2 regions of the Kribbella sp. NPDC059898 genome follow, and region 1 is predicted to be linked to the other one. Evidence: riboswitches for the same ligand, from Rfam matches in the RefSeq annotation. Region 1 holds a riboswitch; the other holds the start of a gene.
The links. Region 1 has a riboswitch for S-adenosylmethionine ahead of ACFV9C_RS20570 (aminotransferase class V-fold PLP-dependent enzyme). Riboswitches for the same ligand answer to the same signal wherever they lie in the genome.

Region 1 (9,292 bases):
CAGGTCACCGGCGTACCAGAGCGCGTCGACCCGCCAGAGGCGGCCGCGGAGCTCAACCTCGGCGCGGCCGGTCGACGTACCGAGGTCGATCATGCGGTCTGCGGCGTCCGTGAGTTCGTCCACGTCGTCGGGGCCGCTGGTGGCGAGCTGACGGGCGGTGAGGGCTTCGATGTCGGTGGGGGCTTCCCGGAGAGCTTCTTCACTGGTTGCGAGGGCCTCTGCTGTGCGGCCCAGGTACGTGGCGGCTTGACTCTGCCGGGCGAGCAACCGGACGGACCTGCCTCCGGCCAGCGCCTCAGTGCACCACTGGTGGATGTCGCCGTCCCAGGTGGATTGTCCGATCGGTTCCAGCGTCACTGCGGCTTCAGCCAGCAGCTCGAGGTCTTGCGACGTGCGGGCGTGCGCTACGGCGGCTGTGGTTGCCTCATGTGCTGTCTTGAGGTCACCTGACCGCACAGCTGCTCTGGCCAGCCGCAGCTGCAGTCGCGCACGCTTCGCTGGGTCCGTGGTGACAGCAACGGCTGCCGACCAGTGATGTACGTCGTCCAAGGCGTGTGCTGCCCGGCAGTACAGGTCAGCGCGGGTTACGAGGGGCAGTGCGGCCTCGGCTTCACGCCGTACGGCCTCGGTGGCGAACCAGGCCTCACCGGACTCCGGAGCGAGGACCAGGGCGCCAGACCGGACCTGTGCGTCGACCGCGGCGAGGAACTCGTCCGCGGGCAGGTCGACGAGTTGCCGGAGTACGTCGAGACGCACCCGCTCGCCGACCACCGCAGCCGCTCCCAGCAGGTCGTTGATCACACTCGCAGTGTGAGCGGCGATTGCATAGGTTGTCAGCATGAGCTACCCGGAGAGCCGCCGCGACGACGTGGTCGAGACGTTGCACGGGCACCAGATTGCCGACCCGTACCGCTGGCTGGAAGACCCTGACGCGCCCGAGACCCAGGACTGGGTGACCCGGCAGAACACCTACACCGAAGCCGAGCTGTCCGGCTACCCGGAGCGCCCGTGGTTCCAACGCACGATGGCCGCGATTCTTGCGCGCCCACGGGCCGGCGTACCGGCTAAGAAGGCCGGCTGGTACTTCGTCGGCCGCAACGACGGCACGCAGGCGCAGGACGTGATCTACGTGGCCGAGTCGCTCGACGAGCTGCTGTCCGGCGGCCGGGTGCTCATCGACCCGAACACACTGTCCGCGGACGGTACCGACTCGCTGGGGACGTTCACGGTCAGCCCGGACGGCAAGTACTTCGCGTACGGCATCAACGAGAGCGGCAGCGACTGGACGACGTTCCGGCTGCTCGACATCGCCACCGGCGCACAGGTGGACGACCTGGTGTCGGAGGCCAAGTTCAGCGAGGCGACCTGGCTCCCGGACAGTTCGGCGTACCTGTATCTGCACTACCCGACGAGCGGGCGCAGCGAGGGTACGGAGACCACGTCGCTGTCCGGCGGGCGGCTGATGATGCACCGGGTCGGTACGGCGCAGTCGGACGACGAGCTGGTGCTGAGCTTCCCGGGCCACGACCAGTACTTCCTGATGCCCGAGGTGTCCGACGACGACAAGTCCCTCGTCGTCCACATCACCGAGGGCACGGACCCCAGCACGCGGCTGTGGGTGTACCCGATCACCGGTGACGGGCTGGGCGAGCCGGCGAAGGTCGTGGACGAGTTCGCCGACGAGATCGCGTTCGTCCGGATGTCCGGCGACCGCCTGGTACTGCGGACCGACCGTGACGCGCCCCGTGGCCGGGTGGTGCTGTCGGACCTGGCCGGTACGTTCACCGACCTCATCCCGGAGAGCGACTCCACCCTCCAGGCAGTGCGTCCTACCGCGGACGGGCTCGCCACGCTGGCCTTGGTCGACGCCCAGTCGGTGCTGACGCTTTACGCGCTGGACGGTTCGGCCGCGCGCGTCGTCGACGTACCTGGTGGGGGAGTGGTCGGGTTCAACGCAGGACCGAAGTACGACGAGCTGTTCATCGGCCTGTCCACGACGACCGACCCCACGTTGTCGTACGTCGTGTCCACCGGTTCAGGCGCCGTACGCGCGCTGCCGGAGCTGGTCCGTGGTGCTGACGGCTTCACCCCGCCCGAGGTCACCGTGACGCGCCGCAACGGGCCCGTGCCGTACTTCTTGATCAGCCGGTCCGACCTGGGCTTCGACGAGCCGCGGCCGACCCTCATGTGGGGGTACGGCGGGTTCCGCATCCCCATCCAGGCCGACTACCGCCCAGGCTGGCCCGCATGGCTCGCGGCCGGGGGCGTACTGGTGATCGCGAACCTACGTGGCGGTGGTGAGTACGGGAGCGAGTGGCACGACGCAGGGCGGCTCAAGAACAAGCAGAACGTGTTCGACGACTTCATCGCTGTCGCCGAGGACCTGCAAGCCACCGGTGTGACCACACCAGCCCAGCTTGCTATCCACGGTCGTAGCAACGGTGGCCTGCTCGTCGGAGCTGTCATGACGCAGCGGCCGGACCTGTTCGCAGTCGCACTGCCCGGTGTGGGCGTGCTGGACATGCTGCGGTTCCACCTGTTCACAGTGGGAGCGGCCTGGGCGTCCGACTACGGCCTGCCCAGTGACCCGGAGCAGTTCGAGGACTTGCTGGCCTACTCGCCACTGCATCGCGTCAGCGACGGTACGGCGTACCCGGCGACTCTTGTGGTCACGGGCGATCACGACGACCGCGTCGTACCGCTGCACAGTCACAAGTTCATCGCTGCGCTGCAGCACGCCCAGTCCGGTCCGCGGCCGGTCTTGACCCGGGTGGAGGTCAACACCGGCCATGGCTTCGGCAAACCTGCCGCGATGGTCGCGTCGGAGTGGGCGGACCTACTGGCGTTCGCTGCTCACCATGTAGGTCTCGTACCTCCTGAGCAGTAGGAGGGCTCCTTCACCAGATCCGCGGTGCGTGGAGATCGCGGGGATCGTCGGCGGGCTGACAGCCGTGGGCGCTCTCCGTGTACTCCGTGCGCGGCCCGGACGTGGCCAGCGTGCGTACGGCGTTGACGAGCCGGTCCACGTGCTCCCGGGTCGTCCCGAGGCCGAGGCTGGCGCGGACCGCCGTACCGTGCTCCGGGCTGTTCGCGAGTAGGTGACCGACCAGGGGGTGCGCGCAGAACTTCCCGTCCCGGACGCCGATGCCGTACTCGGCGCTCAGCGCGGCGGACACCAGCGTCGACGTCAGACCGTCGATCGTGAAGCACACGGTGCCGACCCGGTCCGCGTCCTCGCCGAAGATCGAGTACGTCGTGACGGCGTCGAGCTGGGCGAGACCGGTACGCAGCCGGGCCAGCAGGCTGCGCTCGTGCTGCTCGATCGCGTCGCGGTGCTTGGTGATCGCGGCGCAGGCGCTCGCCAGGGCGATGGCGCCGATGACGTTCGGGGAGCCGCCCTCGTGCCGCGCCGGGCCGGTCGACCAGACCACGGTGTCGCTGGTCACGGCGTGCGTCGCGCCGCCGCCGTACAGGTACGGGTCGGCCGCGTCGAGCCAGTCGGAGCGGCCGATCAGCGCGCCGGCGCCGTACGGGGCGTAGAGCTTGTGGCCGGACAGTGCGACCCAGTCGACGTCCAGGGTGGCGATGTCCACCGGACGGTGCGGGGCGAGTTGCGCCGCGTCCAGGCAGACCCGGGCGCCGTGCGCCTTGGCCACCTTGGCGATCTCGGCGATCGGGAAGATCTCACCGGTCACGTTCGAGGCGCCGGTGATCACCACCAGCCGCGGACCCTCGGGCGCGTTGCGGAGCGCGTCGGCGACCTTCGTGACGGCCTCGCTCTGGCTGGCCGGAGCCTTGAGCCGGACGGTTCGCTCGGCCGGCCAGGGCAGCAGCGCGGCGTGGTGCTCGGACTCGAACACGATCACGGTCGCGTCCTGCGGTACGGCGTTCGCGAGCAGGTTGAGCGCGTCGGTGGTCTGGCGGGTGAAGATCACCTGGTCCGTGCGGCGGGCGCCGACAAAGGCGTGCACCTCGGCGCGGGCTCGCTCGTACCACTGGGTCGTGATCCGGGAGGCGTACCCGTTGCCGCGGTGCACCGAGGCGTACGACGGCAGCGCCGCCTCGACGCTGGCGCGCACGGACTCCAGACACGGGGCGCTCGCGCCGTGGTCGAAGTTCGCGTAGTCGGTGACCCGGCCGTCGGCCAGCGGAACCAGCAGGTCGGAGCCGACGGTCGCGGGGATGTTGCCGGCGAGCTGCCGCTTGCCGGCCGGCCGCGGGGTGGTGGTGCCGGCCGGTTCGAGAATGGACAGGATCGACATGGATCTGCTCCCAGGAAAGTCCGCGCTTGCCGAACGGGGTATCCGCACGGCCTGGTCTTCACCCGGGGCACCCCACCGCGGAGGAGGGTTGCCGGCCAGCGAGCCGGGGCTTGTCGCTGGCACTCATGACCTACCGAGAACGGTAACGAACGGGACACGGACTCCGCCAGTGCGAATCTCATGTGATGAGATGACTGAACACATCGTGGGACGACGTGAGGATGGCAATGACCTGGACTGCCCCTGCGGTCGAGCGGCCGGACGGCTCGCTGACGGCACCGGAACGCGAACTGCTGCAAGGATATCTGGACTTCTACCGCAGCACCTTGCTGGTGAAATGTGCCGGGCTGACCGCGGAACAGCTGGCCGAGCGGCCGTCGCCGCCGTCGAACCTCTCGCTGCTCGGCCTGATCCGGCACCTCACGAAGGTCGAGCGGATCTGGTTCCGGATCCACTTCGCCGACGAGCCGGCCGAGCCGCTGTTCGCGCCCGAGCTCGGCAAGGACGCCGACTTCGAGCGGATCGACCCGGCCGACGCGCAGACGGCGTACGACGGGCTGATCGCCGAGTGGAAGCTGTCCGACGAGGCCGCCGCCGGGCGCTCGCTCGACGACCGGTTCACGTTCGGCGGGACCGAGTCGTCGTTGCGGATGATCTACATCCACCTGATCGGGGAGTACGCGCGGCACTGCGGGCATGCCGACCTGGTTCGCGAGCAACTGGACGGTACGACCGGGGCCTGAAGTGCCTGGAAACCGATTGCCGCGAGCCCTTCCGGCCTCGGACCTGCTGTGATCGACTCATCACATGAAGCGACCAGCCGCCCTCGTGGCCCTTCTGACAGCGATGTTCACCGCCGTGCTGGTGACGCCCGCCGGCGCCGCCTCCGACGTACGGATCGAGGTCCTGTCCACACCCCGCGCCGACATGGTCAGCGACGGCAACGTGCTGCTCGGGATCACCGGGCGGCACCTGGACGACCTGAAGATCCGGCTGAACGGGAAGGACGTCAGTAGCGCGTTCACCCGGCAGCAGGACCGCCTGATCGGCGTCGTCCAAGGCCTCACCGACGGATCCAACACGGTCACGGCCGCCTCGTCGCGGCTCGTGATCACCAACCATCCACGCAGCGGTCCGCTCCTCGCCGGCCCGCACGAGACGCCGTACGTCTGCGGTACGGCGGACTTCGTGACGCTCGCCAAGGTCAAGCTCGGTCCGCCCTCCGACGCGAACTGCACGGTGCCGACCCGCGTCGACTACCTGTACCGCTCGACCGTCGACCGCTCGCTGAAGGTGCTGCCCGCGACGAAGCCGGCCGACCTCGCGACCACGACCACCTCGGACGGCCGCACGGTGCCGTACATCGTCAGGGTCGAGACCGGCGTCATCAACCGGTCGATCTACGAGTACGCCGTACTCAACGATCCCGCGGGCGGTGAGCCGAGCGTCGTGAAGGCGCCGAGTGGGTGGAACGGCCGACTGGTCTACACGTTCGGCGGCGGCTGCCCCGGCGGGTGGTACCAGCAGGGGAGCGGCACGGGCGGCATCAACGACGACGTACTGCTCGGGCAGGGGTACGCCGTCGCGTCGTCGAGCCTGAACGTCTTCGGCATCAACTGCAACGGTGTGCTCGCCGCCGAGACCATGTCGATGACGCGGGAGCACATCCTGGAGACGATCGGCGTTCCGCGGCAGACGATCGGCTGGGGCTGCTCCGGTGGTTCGTACCAGGTCTTCCAGATCGCCGACGACTACCCGGGGCTGCTGGACGGGATCGTGGCGTCCTGCGTGTTCCCGGAGGTCGGGTTCGCGACGCTGCACACGATCACCGACGCGCTGCTGCTCGACCACTACTTCCGGTCCGCGACCGGCTGGACCGACGAACAGAAGCGGGCCGCTGCGGGCTTCGGCAAGGTCGGCACGATCGCCAACCTGGCCGGCGCCGGCCGCCGGATCGACCCGCGGGTCTATTGCCCTGCGCAACTACCGGTCGAGGACCGGTACGACCCGGTGACGAACCCTCAGGGTGCGCGTTGCGACGTGTACGACCACCAGGTCAACATCTGGGGCAAGGATCCGCGCACCGGCGCCGCCCGGCGGCCGCTGGACAACGTCGGGATCCAGTACGGCCTGGACGCCGTGAACGCGGGCAAGATCTCGGTCGCGCAGTTCATCGACCTGAACAAGACGGTCGGCGGCTTCGACACCGACGCGAACTTCGTCCCGGCCCGGACCGTCGCGGACCCGCAGGCGATCAGTACGGCGTACCGCACCGGGCAACTCATCAACGGCGGCGGAGGACTGGCCAGTACGCCGATCATCGACTACCGGCAGTACTGGGACGAGCAGCCGAACGGCGACATCCACCTGATCTTCCACTCGTTCTCGCTCCGGGAGCGGTTGCGTAAGGCAAACGGTGACGCCGGCAACCAGGTCATGCTCGTCCAGGCGGGCGACGTGCCGGGCGGATTCAGTACGGCGAACCCGGTGCTGACCGACGCGCTCGCCTCGCTCGACCGGTGGATGGATGCGGTGGACGCGGACCACGACCCGGGTTCGCCGCACGCGAAGCTGATGCGCAACAAGCCCGGCGCGCTGACCGACGCGTGCTGGAGTCCGACGAACCAGAAGATCGTGGAGACACAGGTGGACGGCATCGGAACGACGCGGTGCAACACGTTCTACCCGGCGTGGCCGGCGCCGCGGCAGGTGGCTGGTGCGTCCGTTGCCAACGACGTCATCAAGTGCCGCTTGCAGCCGCTGAACAAGTCCGACTACAAGGTCAAGCTGACGTCTCTGCAGTGGAAGGCGTTGCGGCAGACGTTCCCGAACGGTGTTTGCAACTGGTCGGTGCCTGGTGTCGGGCAGCAGCCGCCGGCAGGCAGTTGGCCGACGTTCTGAACCAATAGGGTGCGGGGTGTGCCCTTCACTCTGGCTCACCCCGCAGCTGTCCTCCCGCTGGTCCGGCGCCCTTTCGTGGCGTCAGCATTGGTGGCCGGTGCGGTGGCACCTGACCTGCTGTACGTCGGTGCGGTCTACCGGATCGCCACGCAGTACATCAACGGGAACTTCACGCTGACGCTGACGCACAAGTTCACGTCGGCGTTCTGGCTGGACCCGTTGCTGGCGTTGCTGCTCGTGCTGGTCTTCAACCTGCTCCTGAAGCGCCCGCTCATCGCCCTCGCGCCACCTGCCCTGGCAGCCCGGTTGCCCGTTGCCCGCCCGCTTCGCCTGCCGTCTCCGATGGTCCTGCTCTGGACGGCCGTTTCCGCCGTCGTCGGCGCGCTGACCCACGTGATCTGGGACTCCTTCACGCATGGCGACGGGTACTTCGTCCGCCGTTTCCCGGACGTCTTCGACGACATCAACCGCATCCTGCAGTACGTCTCCACGATCGGCGGCTGCCTGATCCTCGCGATCTGGCTGTACCGCTGGTACCGCCGTACCCCTCCGCTGGCCACGCAGCGTGACAGGCTCCAGGCGTGGATCAGGTACGTGGTCTTGGGTGCGCTGGTGCTGTTCGCGGTAGTGGGTGCGGTCGTGGAGCTCAACCGGGTGGACGGTGACCTGGCGGGGGAGACCGTCGTACGGACGGTGCTGTCCGGGCTCGTGTCCGGCGGGCTGGCCGCGCTGGGCTTCTACGTCGTCGTATGGCACCTCGGGCGGCTGCGCCGTACGGCTCGTGCGTCGTGATGCTACGGATGGGACCGTGTGATCGGCGTGTGACACGTGGGACTCGTGGGGTAGTCGGGGTAGCCTGATCAATATGGCGACCCGCACGTCTTCCCCGGCGCGGGCGCAGAAGTCAGCAGCCAAGCGGCCGAGTTCGGCCCGTTCGGCCGCTGGTGGACGCTCCCGTCCGTCAGGCGCCCAGAAGCGTGGGCAGAGCGCGAAACGCGGTGGAACCTCCGCCGCGCGGACCAGCACGCCCAAGAACAGCGGACCAGGACCGTTCGCGGCCGCCATGCTCGCTCTCGGTCGTGGAGTGATCAGGGTCTGGATCGGGATCGCGCACCTGCTCGGCAGCATGGTGCGGGGGATCGGCCACAGCGCCCGTGACCTGGAGCCGGAGCACCGCCGCGACGGTGCCGGCCTGTTCCTGATCGGCCTGGCGATGGTTGTCGCCGCGGCGATCTGGTGGGACCTGCCCGGCTCGGTCGGCAACGGCGTACGGACGGTCGTCGGCGGCAGCATCGGCATGCTCGGCTGGGCGCTGCCGCTGATGCTGGTCGTGATCGCGGTCCGCACCTTGCGGCACCCGGACCGCAACGGCCCGGCGGGCCGGCAGGTGATCGGCTGGACCGCGATCTGCCTCGGCGTCCTCGGCCTGATCCACATCGCCAACGGCCTGCCCCGGCCGAACAACCCCGCCGACGGCCCGCTGCGCGAGGCCGGCGGCGCGATCGGGTACTTCATCTCGTCGTTCCTGTCCGACCTGCTCACGCAGTACGTCGCGGCGCCGCTGCTGGTGCTGCTGTCGATCTTCGGCGCGCTGGTCGTGACCGGTACGCCGGTGTATGCGATCCCGCTGCGGTTCCGCGCGGCGTTCGACGTACTGATGGGCCGGACCGAGCTGCCCGCCGACGCGCCGTCCGTGCAGGGCGCGCCGACCGACGACACCGTCCGGCTGACCCGCAAGCAGCGCCGCGCGAAGGCCGAGCTCGAAGACGACGGCGAGCCGACGGTCAAGCCGTACGACTCGCCGGTGCTGAAGGACGAGCCCAAGCGCGGCCGCAAGACGAAGGCCAAGCCGGCCGACGACGAGGACGACGCGTACGACGTTGACGAGGCCGCCTCCGACGCCGTCGAGCCCTCGTTCGAGCCGCTGGCCGCGGCGAGCAAGCAGCCCGCACCGCCGCCCGAGCCGCCGCCGCACACTCCGCTGCCGCAGCGCGTCGAGCAGCTCAGCCTGTCCGGCGACATCACGTACACGCTTCCCGACGGGCAGATGCTCAAGCCCGGCTCGGTGCACAAGGCCCGCACCAAGGCGTCCGACCAGGTCGTCGACCGGCTGACCGAGGTGTTCGAGC
Region 2 (9,292 bases), on a different contig from region 1:
TGAACGGGACGCGACCGCGGTGACGACGGCGTCGTCCGCCAGCAACCTCAGGTCCTGCGTGAACTGGGTCGAAATGTTGCCGGTCGCAACGACTCCCCACCTGACGCGATCTATACCCACTGTCTGAACTCCGGGGTCGGGAACGGTCCGTCTGCTGCGATTCTCGCGGTTTCGAAGGCGTGCGCCAAGCGAATGAGCGTGAACTCACTCCGCGCCGTACCGCTGATCGTCAGTCCGACCGGGAGACCGGACACCAGCCCCGACGGCACCGACAGCAGCGGATAGCCGGCCAGGGCGGCGTGCGACGACGAACTGCCCATCACGTGGTCGCCGTTCACCAGGTCGATGGTCCAGGCCGGTTGGTACGACGGGCTGACCAGGGCGTCGAGCTGGTTGTTGCGGAGCAGGTTGTCGATCCCGTCCCGCCCGGCGCGCAGCGCGGTCAGCCGGGCCGCGACGTACACGGGGGAATCGAGCCCGTCCGTCGCGGCTGCGCGCTCGAACAGCTCCTGCCCGAACCACTGCAGCTCCTGGTCCGCATGCTTCTTGTTGAACGCGATCAGGTCGTCCAGGTCGCGCGGACCGCCCGGGGCGCGCGTGGCGAGGTACGCCGCCAGGTCGCCCTTCAGCTCGTGCGCGAGGATGTGCAACTGGTCCTCGTCGCCGCCCGGCGTCGGCAACGACAGGTGGTCGACCAGCGTCGCTCCGCACCGGCTGAGCAGCTCCAGCGCCCGCTCGGTGACCTGGTCGAGCCCGTTCGAGTACCCCCACAGCGGACCACGCGGTACGCCGATGCGCAGGTCGCCGAGGTCCGTGCCGCGACACGCCTCGGTGTAGTCGAGCCGGCCACCGGCCATCACGGTCAGCAGCGCGGCGGTCTGCTCGACCGTGCGGGTCATCGGCCCGGCGGTGTCCTGCGAGTGCGAGATCGGGACGATGCCCTGCTGCGGGATCAGGCCGACCGTGGGCTTCAGGCCGACCACGCCGTTCAGCGCGGCCGGGCAGACGATCGACCCGCTGGTCTCGGTGCCGAGCGCGTACTCCGCGAGTCCCGCTGCGAGCGCCGCGCCCGAGCCGGACGAGGAGCCGCCGGGCGAGCGGTTCAACGCGTACGGGTTCCGGGTCAGACCGCCGTACGCGCTCCAACCGGACGAGGACGCGGAGCCGCGGAAGTTCGCCCACTCGCTCAGGTTGGTCTTGGCCAGGATCACGCAGCCGGCCTCGCGCAACCGGCGTACCACCGGCGCGTCCTGCGGCGGGGGCGGCTGCCCGGCCAGCGCCAGCGAACCGGCCGTGGTCGGCAGGTCCGCGGTGTCGATGTTGTCCTTGATCAGCACCGGTACGCCGTGCAGCGGGCCGCGGACCCGCCCCTCGTCACGTTCGGTGTCGAGTCGGGCGGCCTCGGTGAGCGCGGCGGGGTTCGGCGTGCAGATGGCGTTGACCGAAGGGTCCACATCCCCGATCCGCCCCTGCAGCTCCGCCACCAGCGCCACGCTGGACTGGGTTGAGCTCACGCTCACGATCCTGCCAGAGTTGAACGGGTCCGGTTGCCTCGTCAGCGACACGCTTCGTGTCGGTCGTCGGTGAATGACATTGCTGTTGTTCAACACGTACAGTGGCTGGCGGACGGACGATCACCGACCGCACAGGAGTCAGCAGCAGATGGACAGCGCCAACGCCAGCTCTCCCGGCCCCGCCGAAGCTGCGCCGCCGGTCGTCGCCGGGATTTCTGAGCGGGACGGCCTGATCCTCGCCTTCGAGCGGCACTGGTGGAAGTACGCCGGTGCCAAGGAGCAGGCGATCCGCGACCAGTTCCAGATGTCCGCGACCCGGTACTACCAGGTCCTGAACGCGCTCATCGACCGGCCCGAGGCCCTCGCGCACGACCCGTTGCTGGTCAAGCGCCTGCGCCGCCTCCGCGCCGCCCGCCAGCGCGCCCGCTCCGCACGCCGCCTGGGCATCGAGGTCTGACCATGTTCCGCCGCCTGAGGGCGTGCCTTACTGCCCCACGCCGTCGGGGCGAGCAGGGGCAGGTGCTCTCGTCGCTCGTCGCGGTCGCCGCCGTGGTCGCGATCGTCGCCGGGCTGCTGGTGCTGTTCGGCACCCGCGGCAACGACAGCAAGGCCGACGAGAAGCCGGCCGCCGCGAGTACGCCGGAGAAGAAGCCCACGACCGGGCCGTCGACGGTCGGGGCCAGCATCCCGCGACCGTCGGAGAAGACGACTCAGCCGCCGGCGACGACCGAACCGCCGAAGACGACCGCACCGCCTGAGACGACCACCACACAGCCGACCGAGACGAGCCAGCCGCCGCAACCCACCCAGCCGGTGACCATCCCGGCCGAGGAGCGGCCGGCGATCGAGGTGTACAACAACACCCCGCGCAAGGGTCTCGCCGACTCGGTCGCGAACCGCGCCCGCGCGGCCGGGTGGACCGTCGCCGGCTCGCCGGACAACTGGCACGGCAAGGTTGCCGAGAGCACCGTGTACTACCCGCCGGGCATGCTGGCCGCCGCCAACCAGCTCGCCCACGACCTCGGCGTCGGCCGGTCCAAGGGCGCGCTGGACAACATGAAGAAGGACCGCCTGACCGTGATCCTGACCTCGGACTACGTGGGTTGATGGCGGGATGAATGCTCCGGTCATCAAGACCGATGCCGGCCACCAGGGCTGGGAGGCGATCGCCTCCGACCCGGCCTCCGCGGTGATCGCGACCGACTTCGACGGTGTCCTGTCGCCGCTGGTCGAGGACCCGGCCCGCTCCCGCCCGGTCGAGGGTGCCCTGGACGCGCTGGCCCGGCTGGCCCGGTCGGTGAACCAGGTCGCGATCGTCACCGGCCGGCCCGCACTGGTCGCCACCGAACTGTCCGGCGTCAGCGGCCACCCCGGCCTCGGGCGCCTCGTCGTACTCGGGCACTACGGCCTCGAGCGGTGGGACGCCACGACCGGGAAGGTGACCAGCGCGCCGGTGCCCGCGGGCGTGGCGACGGCCCGCGAGCGGTTGCCCGCTCTGCTCCGCGACGCCGGCGTACCGGATGCGTTCGTCGAGGACAAGGACAGCTCGCTCGCCGTGCACACCCGCCGGCTGGCGGATCCCGCCGGGGCCTTCGAGGTACTGCGTGGGCCGCTGACCGCGCTCGCCGAGGAGACCGAGCTGCGGCTGGAGCCCGGCAACCTGGTCCTCGAACTGCGCCCGCCCGGGATCGACAAGGGCGTCGCGATCAACAGCCTGCTCGACTCCACCGCCGCCCGGTCGGTCCTGTACGCCGGTGACGACCTGGGCGACCTGGCCGCGTACCGCGCGATCCAGGCGCGACGTGCCGACGGGCTGCCCGCCGTACTGCTCGCCACCCGGTCCTCGAACGCGACCGAGCTGATCGACGCCGCGGACATCGTCGTCGACGACCCGAGCGGCGTGGTGACCGTCCTCACGGCCCTTTCGGACGCGATCGCAGCACGCTGAACGCCTGCGTCACGGTCTTCCCGATCGGCTGGATCGGGTGTTCGACGTACCCACCGTCCTTCAGGCTCGCGAGCCGCTCGAACGGGTTCCGCGACGCCGGGTCGCCGGTCAGCAGGAACGAGATCACCACGCCGACGACGTACAACGGCAGCATCGGCAGGCCGAACAGGCAGAAGTACTGCCAAGAATGCCGCTCCTCATGCCGCACCAGCGCCGCGTCGTCGAAGTACTCCCGCCCGTTCTTGCTCAGAACCACATTCCCGATCGTGAACGCCCCCGCCACCGGAAACCCCAGCCTGTACCCGTTCGCAAAGACCAACCCCCGCGGCCCCCGACTGAACCGCACCCGCCCGAGCACACCGACCAACACCCCCACGAACGTCGACAGATTAAGAAAGTTCCCGACAACCTTCACCCACTGCCAGGCGGTCATGGGGATCAGTATGAGACGTCGAAGGGCGCTTGTCTGTGTCTCGATGTCGCAATCATCGGGACACGGAGGTACGCTTGTGTCCTAAGAATTAAGACATTAGGACATCCTGCGATGACGATCTTCGGCACCCCCGATCCCGACCTGGAGGACCAAGCGGTCCTGGAGCAGATCTACGCCTACCGCTCCGAGCTCGCGGACGTTCTGCGCGTGCCTCGGCGATGGGCGGGCGGGCTGCGGCGGAGCATGCTGGCGCGCGCGATCCAGGGCTCCAACAGCATCGAGGGGTACGACGTAGCGCTGGACGACGCGGCGGCAGCCCTGGACGACGAGGAAGCGCTCAGTGCGGACGAGCGTACCTTCGCCGAGATTCGCGGATATCGGCAGGCGTTGGGGTACGTGCTGGCGATGGCGAAGGACGCGGACTTCCGGCTCGACGCCTCCGTGGTCCGCAGTATGCACTTCATGATGCTCAGCCACGACCTCACCAAGAGCCCGGGCAGCTATCGGCCAGGCGCCGTCTACGTCCACGACGAGACGACCGGTGAGAACGTCTACGAAGGTCCGCTCGCGGACGAAGTACCGGCGCTGGTCGGTGAACTCATGGCCGACCTCGCCGGGGACGCGTCGACCGATCCCCTTGTTCGTGCCGCGATGGCACACCTGAACCTCGTGATGATTCATCCCTTCCGGGACGGGAACGGGCGCATGGCGAGAGCGCTGCAGACTCTTGTGCTGTCGAGGGGCGGGATCGGCGAGCCGGCGTTCTCGAGTATCGAGGAGTGGTTGGGGAGCAATACCGACGACTACTACCGCGTCCTCGCTGCGACCGGTGTCGGCGCCTGGCATCCCGATCGGTCGGCTGCGCTGTGGGTGAAGTTCAACCTCCGCGCGCATCACATCCAGGCGCAGACGGTCCGTCGTCGCTATCGCGAAGCCGGCAAGCTGTGGCAGCTGTTCGACGAGGTGATCGACGAGTTCGGCTTGCCGGAGCGGGTTGCGGACGAACTGTTCGATGCCTCCCTGGGGTTTCGGATACGCCGCTCCACCTACGTGCGTCGGGCCGGGATCGAGGAGCGGACGGCATCGCGTGACCTGGCGATGGCCACAGAACTCCAACTCTTGCAGGCCGTCGGAGAGACCAAGGGACGGCATTACGTCATGGGTGGTCGGCTGACGCTGATGGTCCAAGCGGCGCTCGCGAACCGGGAGCCGCTGGCTGATCCGTACCCGTGGATGAAGCAACATCTCGCTGCCCCCGTACCCACCGTCAACTAGTTGTCGGTGGGGTGGGTAAGACTTGGTGGGTGAGTTCGGTGGTGCGGGTTTGGCGTCCGGGGCGGGTGGTGGATCCGCATTCGGTGATTGGTGGGTTGCGGAAGGGGCCGGGTGATCCGGCGTACGTGTTCGATGCGGGGCGGCGGACCGTGTGGCGGGCGACGCGGACGCCGGACGGGCCGGTGCTGTTGCGGTTGACGCCGTACGCCGGGACTGTCGAGGCGGAGGCGTGGGGACCGGGGGCCGCGTGGGCGTTGGACGGTGTGCCGGAGTTGCTGGGGGAGCGGGACAGTTGGGACGGGTTCGAGCCGCTGCCGGCGCATCGGGCGTTGGTGGACGCGGCGCGGCGGTTCCCGCATGTGCGGGTGCCGCGGTCGCGGGCGGTGTTCGAGGCGATGGCGGCGGCGGGGATCGAGCAGGTGGTGACCGGCAAGGAGGCGTTCCGCGCGTGGCGGTTGCTGCTGCGCGAGTACGGCGAGCCCGCGCCGGGGCCTCGTGAGCAGGGCAACCGGGTGCTGATGGTGCCGCCGTCGCCGGAGGAGTGGCGGCTGATCCCGTCGTGGCAGTACCTGCGGGCGGGCGTCGAGAGCCGGCGGTCGCGGGTGGTGCTGACGGCGGCGTCCCGGGCGTCGGCGTTGGAGCGGACGCTCGAGCTGACCGACGGTGCCGAGATCGAACGGCGGTTGCGGTCGCTGCCCGGGGTGGGCGTGTGGACGGCGGCCGAGGTACGGCAGCGGGCGCACGGGGATGCGGACGCGTTCTCGTTCGCGGACTACCACGTGTCCCGGAACGTGTCGTACGCGCTGATCGGCGAGGAACTGGACGACGACGGCTGCGCCGAACTGATCGAGCCGTACCGCGGCCACCGCTTCCGCGTCCAACGCCTCCTCGAACTCGCCGGCCCCGGCCACCCCCGCTTCGGCCCCCGCAAATCCCTCCCCACCCACACCCCAGGCGCCACCCACCGGCTGTAGCCACACCGCCCCCACCACCTACCGGCCGTCCACCAGTGGTTGGGAGTGGGTGCGGATGCCCAGGCCATCACAATCGCGGCGGGAGGCGTGGCGCCCCGCTCAGCGGCCGGTCGGCGGGCGGATTGTGGTGGCCTGGAGATCCGGGTCGGGGGTGAGATCGCGCATCTCGAATGGTGGGATCACAGGACACAATATGGACCCGATTGGGTAATCTCGGGGGAGCTCATCCAGAGGGACTGAGGGAAACGGCCCGTTGATGTCCCGGCAACCCTCCCCGTGGAGCCCCCGTCCGGGGTCACCTCCGCGAGGGAACGGTGCCAAATCCGTCCCGTGCCGAGATCCGGTTCCGGGGAAGATGAGAGGGGAACCTCACTCATGAGCCTGACCGCCGCCGGTACCCACACCCTCCGTGAAGGTGCCTTTGGCAACGGTACGCACCTCAGCTGTCGCGCCTGCGGCGCGAAGTCCCCGCTGGGCCCGTTCTACGCCTGTATGGAGTGCTTCGGCCCGCTGGAGGTCGGGTACGAGTACCCGACCATCACCCGCGAGCAGATCGAGGCCGGCCCGAAGAACATCTGGCGCTACCAGCCGCTGCTCCCCGTCCCGGTGGACGTGGCGAGCTTCCCGAACACCGAGCCCGGCTACACCCGGCTCGTCGACGCGCAGAACCTGGCCCGTGAGCTCGGCCTGCGCAAGCTGTGGGTGAAGGACGACTCCGGCAACCCGACGCACTCCTTCAAGGACCGGGTCGTGGCGAGCGCGTTGAGCGCGACCCGCGAGCTCGGCATGAAGGTCTTCGCCTGCCCGTCCACCGGCAACCTCGCGAACGCCGTCGCAGCGGCCGCCGCCCGGGCCGGCATCCGCTCCGTGGTCTTCATCCCGAAGGACCTCGAGCGCCCCAAGATCATCACCACCGCCGTGTACGGCGGCACGCTGGTCGCGGTCGACGGTAACTACGACGACGTGAACAAGCTCGCCTCCGAGATCGCCGGCGAGGAGGAAGGCTGGGCGTTCGTCAACGTCAACGTCCGCCCGTACTACTCCGAAGGCTCCAAGACGCTCGCCTTCGAGATCGCCGAGCAGCTCGGCTGGCGGTTGCCGCAGCAGATCGTGATCCCGGTCGCGTCCGGCTCCCAGCTGACCAAGATCGACAAGGGCTTCACCGAGCTCGGCAAGCTCGGGCTCGTCGACGCCACGGACTACAAGGTGTACGGCGCGCAGGCGACCGGGTGCTCCCCGGTGGCGCAGGCGTTCCGCGACGGGCACGACGTGGTGAAGCCGGTGAAGCCGGACACGATCGCGAAGTCTCTGGCGATCGGGAACCCGGCGGACGGGCCGTACGTGCTGGACGTGGCCCGCCGTACCGGTGGCGCGATCGAGGACGTCAGCGACGACGAGGTCGTCGACGGCATCCAGTTGCTGGCCCGGACCGAGGGCATCTTCGCCGAGACCGCGGGCGGGGTGACGGTCGCGACGCTGAAGAAGCTGATCGCCACCGGGCAGCTCGACCCCGAGGCCGAGACGGTGATCATCAACTCCGGCGACGGGCTGAAGACGCTCGACGCCGTGGCCGACCGGGTCGGCCCCAAGGTGACCATTCCCGCGTCGTACGACGCCTTTGTGAAGGCAGGCCTGCAGTGAGTGTGAGTGTGCGCGTCCCGACCATCCTGCGGCCCTACACCCAGGGCGCCTCTGAGGTCTCCGCCGAGGGCGGCACGCTGACCGAGGTACTCGACTCGCTCGACACGTCGTACCCCGGTATCAAGGGCCGCGTCCTCGACGAGTCCGGCGAACTCCGCCGCTTCGTCAACGTGTACGTCGACGACGACGACGTCCGCTTCGCCGAAGGCCTCCAAACCACAATCAAGGACGGCGGCCAGATCTCCATCATCCCCGCCGTCGCCGGCGGCTGCTGATTCAGACCCGGCGTTGAGTCGTGGGTTTTGGCGCTGAAATCCACGACTCGCGGTTCGGGGCAGGAACCAATCGCCACGAGTCGGGGGCGGCTTAGGATTCGGGGATGCGTGGGGTTGTGGTTGAGGCGTACGGCGTTGTGCCCGTCGTACGAGATGTTCCGCGGCCGGAGCCGGAGGCCGGGGCGGTTGTACTGAAGGTCGAGGCCACCGGGTTGTGCCGGAGTGACTGGCACGGGTGGATGGGGCACGACCCGGACATCGTGTTGCCGCATGTGCCCGGGCACGAGTTGGCGGGGACGATCGCCGCGGTCGGGGCCGGGGTGTCCGGGTGGGTGGTCGGGGATCGGGTGACGACGCCGTTCATCTGCGCGTGCGGGACGTGCGAGCAGTGCCTCGAAGGTAATCAGCAGGTCTGCCCGAACCAGCTGCAGCCGGGGTTCAACTACTGGGGTTCGTTCGCCGAGTACGTCGCCGTACCGTACGCCGAGGTGAACCTGGTCCGGCTCCCCGACGACATGGACTTCGCCACCGCCGCGGGCCTCGGCTGCCGCTTCGCCACGTCGTTCCGCGCCGTCCACCAGGTCGCCCAGGTAACCGCCGGCGAACACGTAGCCGTCTTCGGCTGCGGCGGCGTAGGCCTCTCCGCGGTGATGATCGCCACCGCCCTGGGCGCCGAGGTCACCGCCATCGACACCAACCCCGACGCCCTCACCCTGGCCCGCACCTACGGCGCCACCCACACCCTCCAACCTCCTGCAGACCTCACCGAAGTCGGTCGCCCGCACGTCACCATCGACGCGCTGGGCTCCAGCGACATCGTCCAGCAAGCCCTGCGGGCTCTCCGCCCCCGAGGCCGCCACGTCCAGATCGGCCTCCTTCCCGCCGGCGTGAACCTCGACGTAGCCCGCCTGATCGGCCAGGAACTCTCCTGGCTCGGCAGCCACGGCATGCCCGCCCACGCCTACCCCGAAATGCTCAACCTAGTTGCCACCGGCAACCTCAACCCCGGCCGCCTGATCACCCGCACCATCACCCTCGAAGAAACCCCAGCCGCCCTGGCAGCCCTCTCCACCGGCACCCCCGCCGGCGTCACCGTCATCACCCCGTAGCTACAGGCGGATCAGGTAGACGGTGGGTGGGCGGCCGGTGCGGCCGTGTTGCTGGGTGCCGGTGGGGGCGGCCAGGCCGGCTCGTTCGAGGCGTTTGAGGACTCGGCGGGCGGTGCGGAGCTG

Region 2: another riboswitch for S-adenosylmethionine. It lies ahead of thrC (threonine synthase); the one in region 1 lies ahead of ACFV9C_RS20570 (aminotransferase class V-fold PLP-dependent enzyme).

The regions. Positions count from the first base shown of each region.
Region 1 is NZ_JBHWKR010000006.1:140,132-149,423, forward strand. Features, by position in the region: gene ACFV9C_RS20560 (LuxR C-terminal-related transcriptional regulator) at 1-801, opposite strand, end outside; gene ACFV9C_RS20565 (prolyl oligopeptidase family protein) at 839-2,887, shown strand; gene ACFV9C_RS20570 (aminotransferase class V-fold PLP-dependent enzyme) at 2,898-4,262, opposite strand; SAM riboswitch class IV at 4,280-4,393, opposite strand; gene ACFV9C_RS20575 (DinB family protein) at 4,490-5,005, shown strand; gene ACFV9C_RS20580 (DUF6351 family protein) at 5,070-7,163, shown strand; gene ACFV9C_RS20585 (DUF4184 family protein) at 7,182-7,955, shown strand; gene ACFV9C_RS20590 (DNA translocase FtsK 4TM domain-containing protein) at 8,227-9,292, shown strand, end outside.
Region 2 is NZ_JBHWKR010000014.1:76,971-86,262, reverse strand. Features, by position in the region: gene ACFV9C_RS34465 (Gfo/Idh/MocA family protein) at 1-120, opposite strand, end outside; gene ACFV9C_RS34460 (amidase) at 111-1,514, opposite strand; gene ACFV9C_RS34455 (DUF3263 domain-containing protein) at 1,663-1,971, shown strand; gene ACFV9C_RS34450 (LytR C-terminal domain-containing protein) at 2,034-2,621, shown strand; gene otsB (trehalose-phosphatase) at 2,629-3,462, shown strand; gene ACFV9C_RS34440 (hypothetical protein) at 3,428-3,895, opposite strand; gene ACFV9C_RS34435 (Fic family protein) at 4,007-5,170, shown strand; gene ACFV9C_RS34430 (DNA-3-methyladenine glycosylase family protein) at 5,200-6,144, shown strand; SAM riboswitch class I at 6,365-6,506, shown strand; gene thrC (threonine synthase) at 6,520-7,785, shown strand; gene ACFV9C_RS34420 (ubiquitin-like small modifier protein 1) at 7,782-8,060, shown strand; gene ACFV9C_RS34415 (zinc-dependent alcohol dehydrogenase family protein) at 8,165-9,169, shown strand; gene ACFV9C_RS34410 (hypothetical protein) at 9,170-9,292, opposite strand, start outside.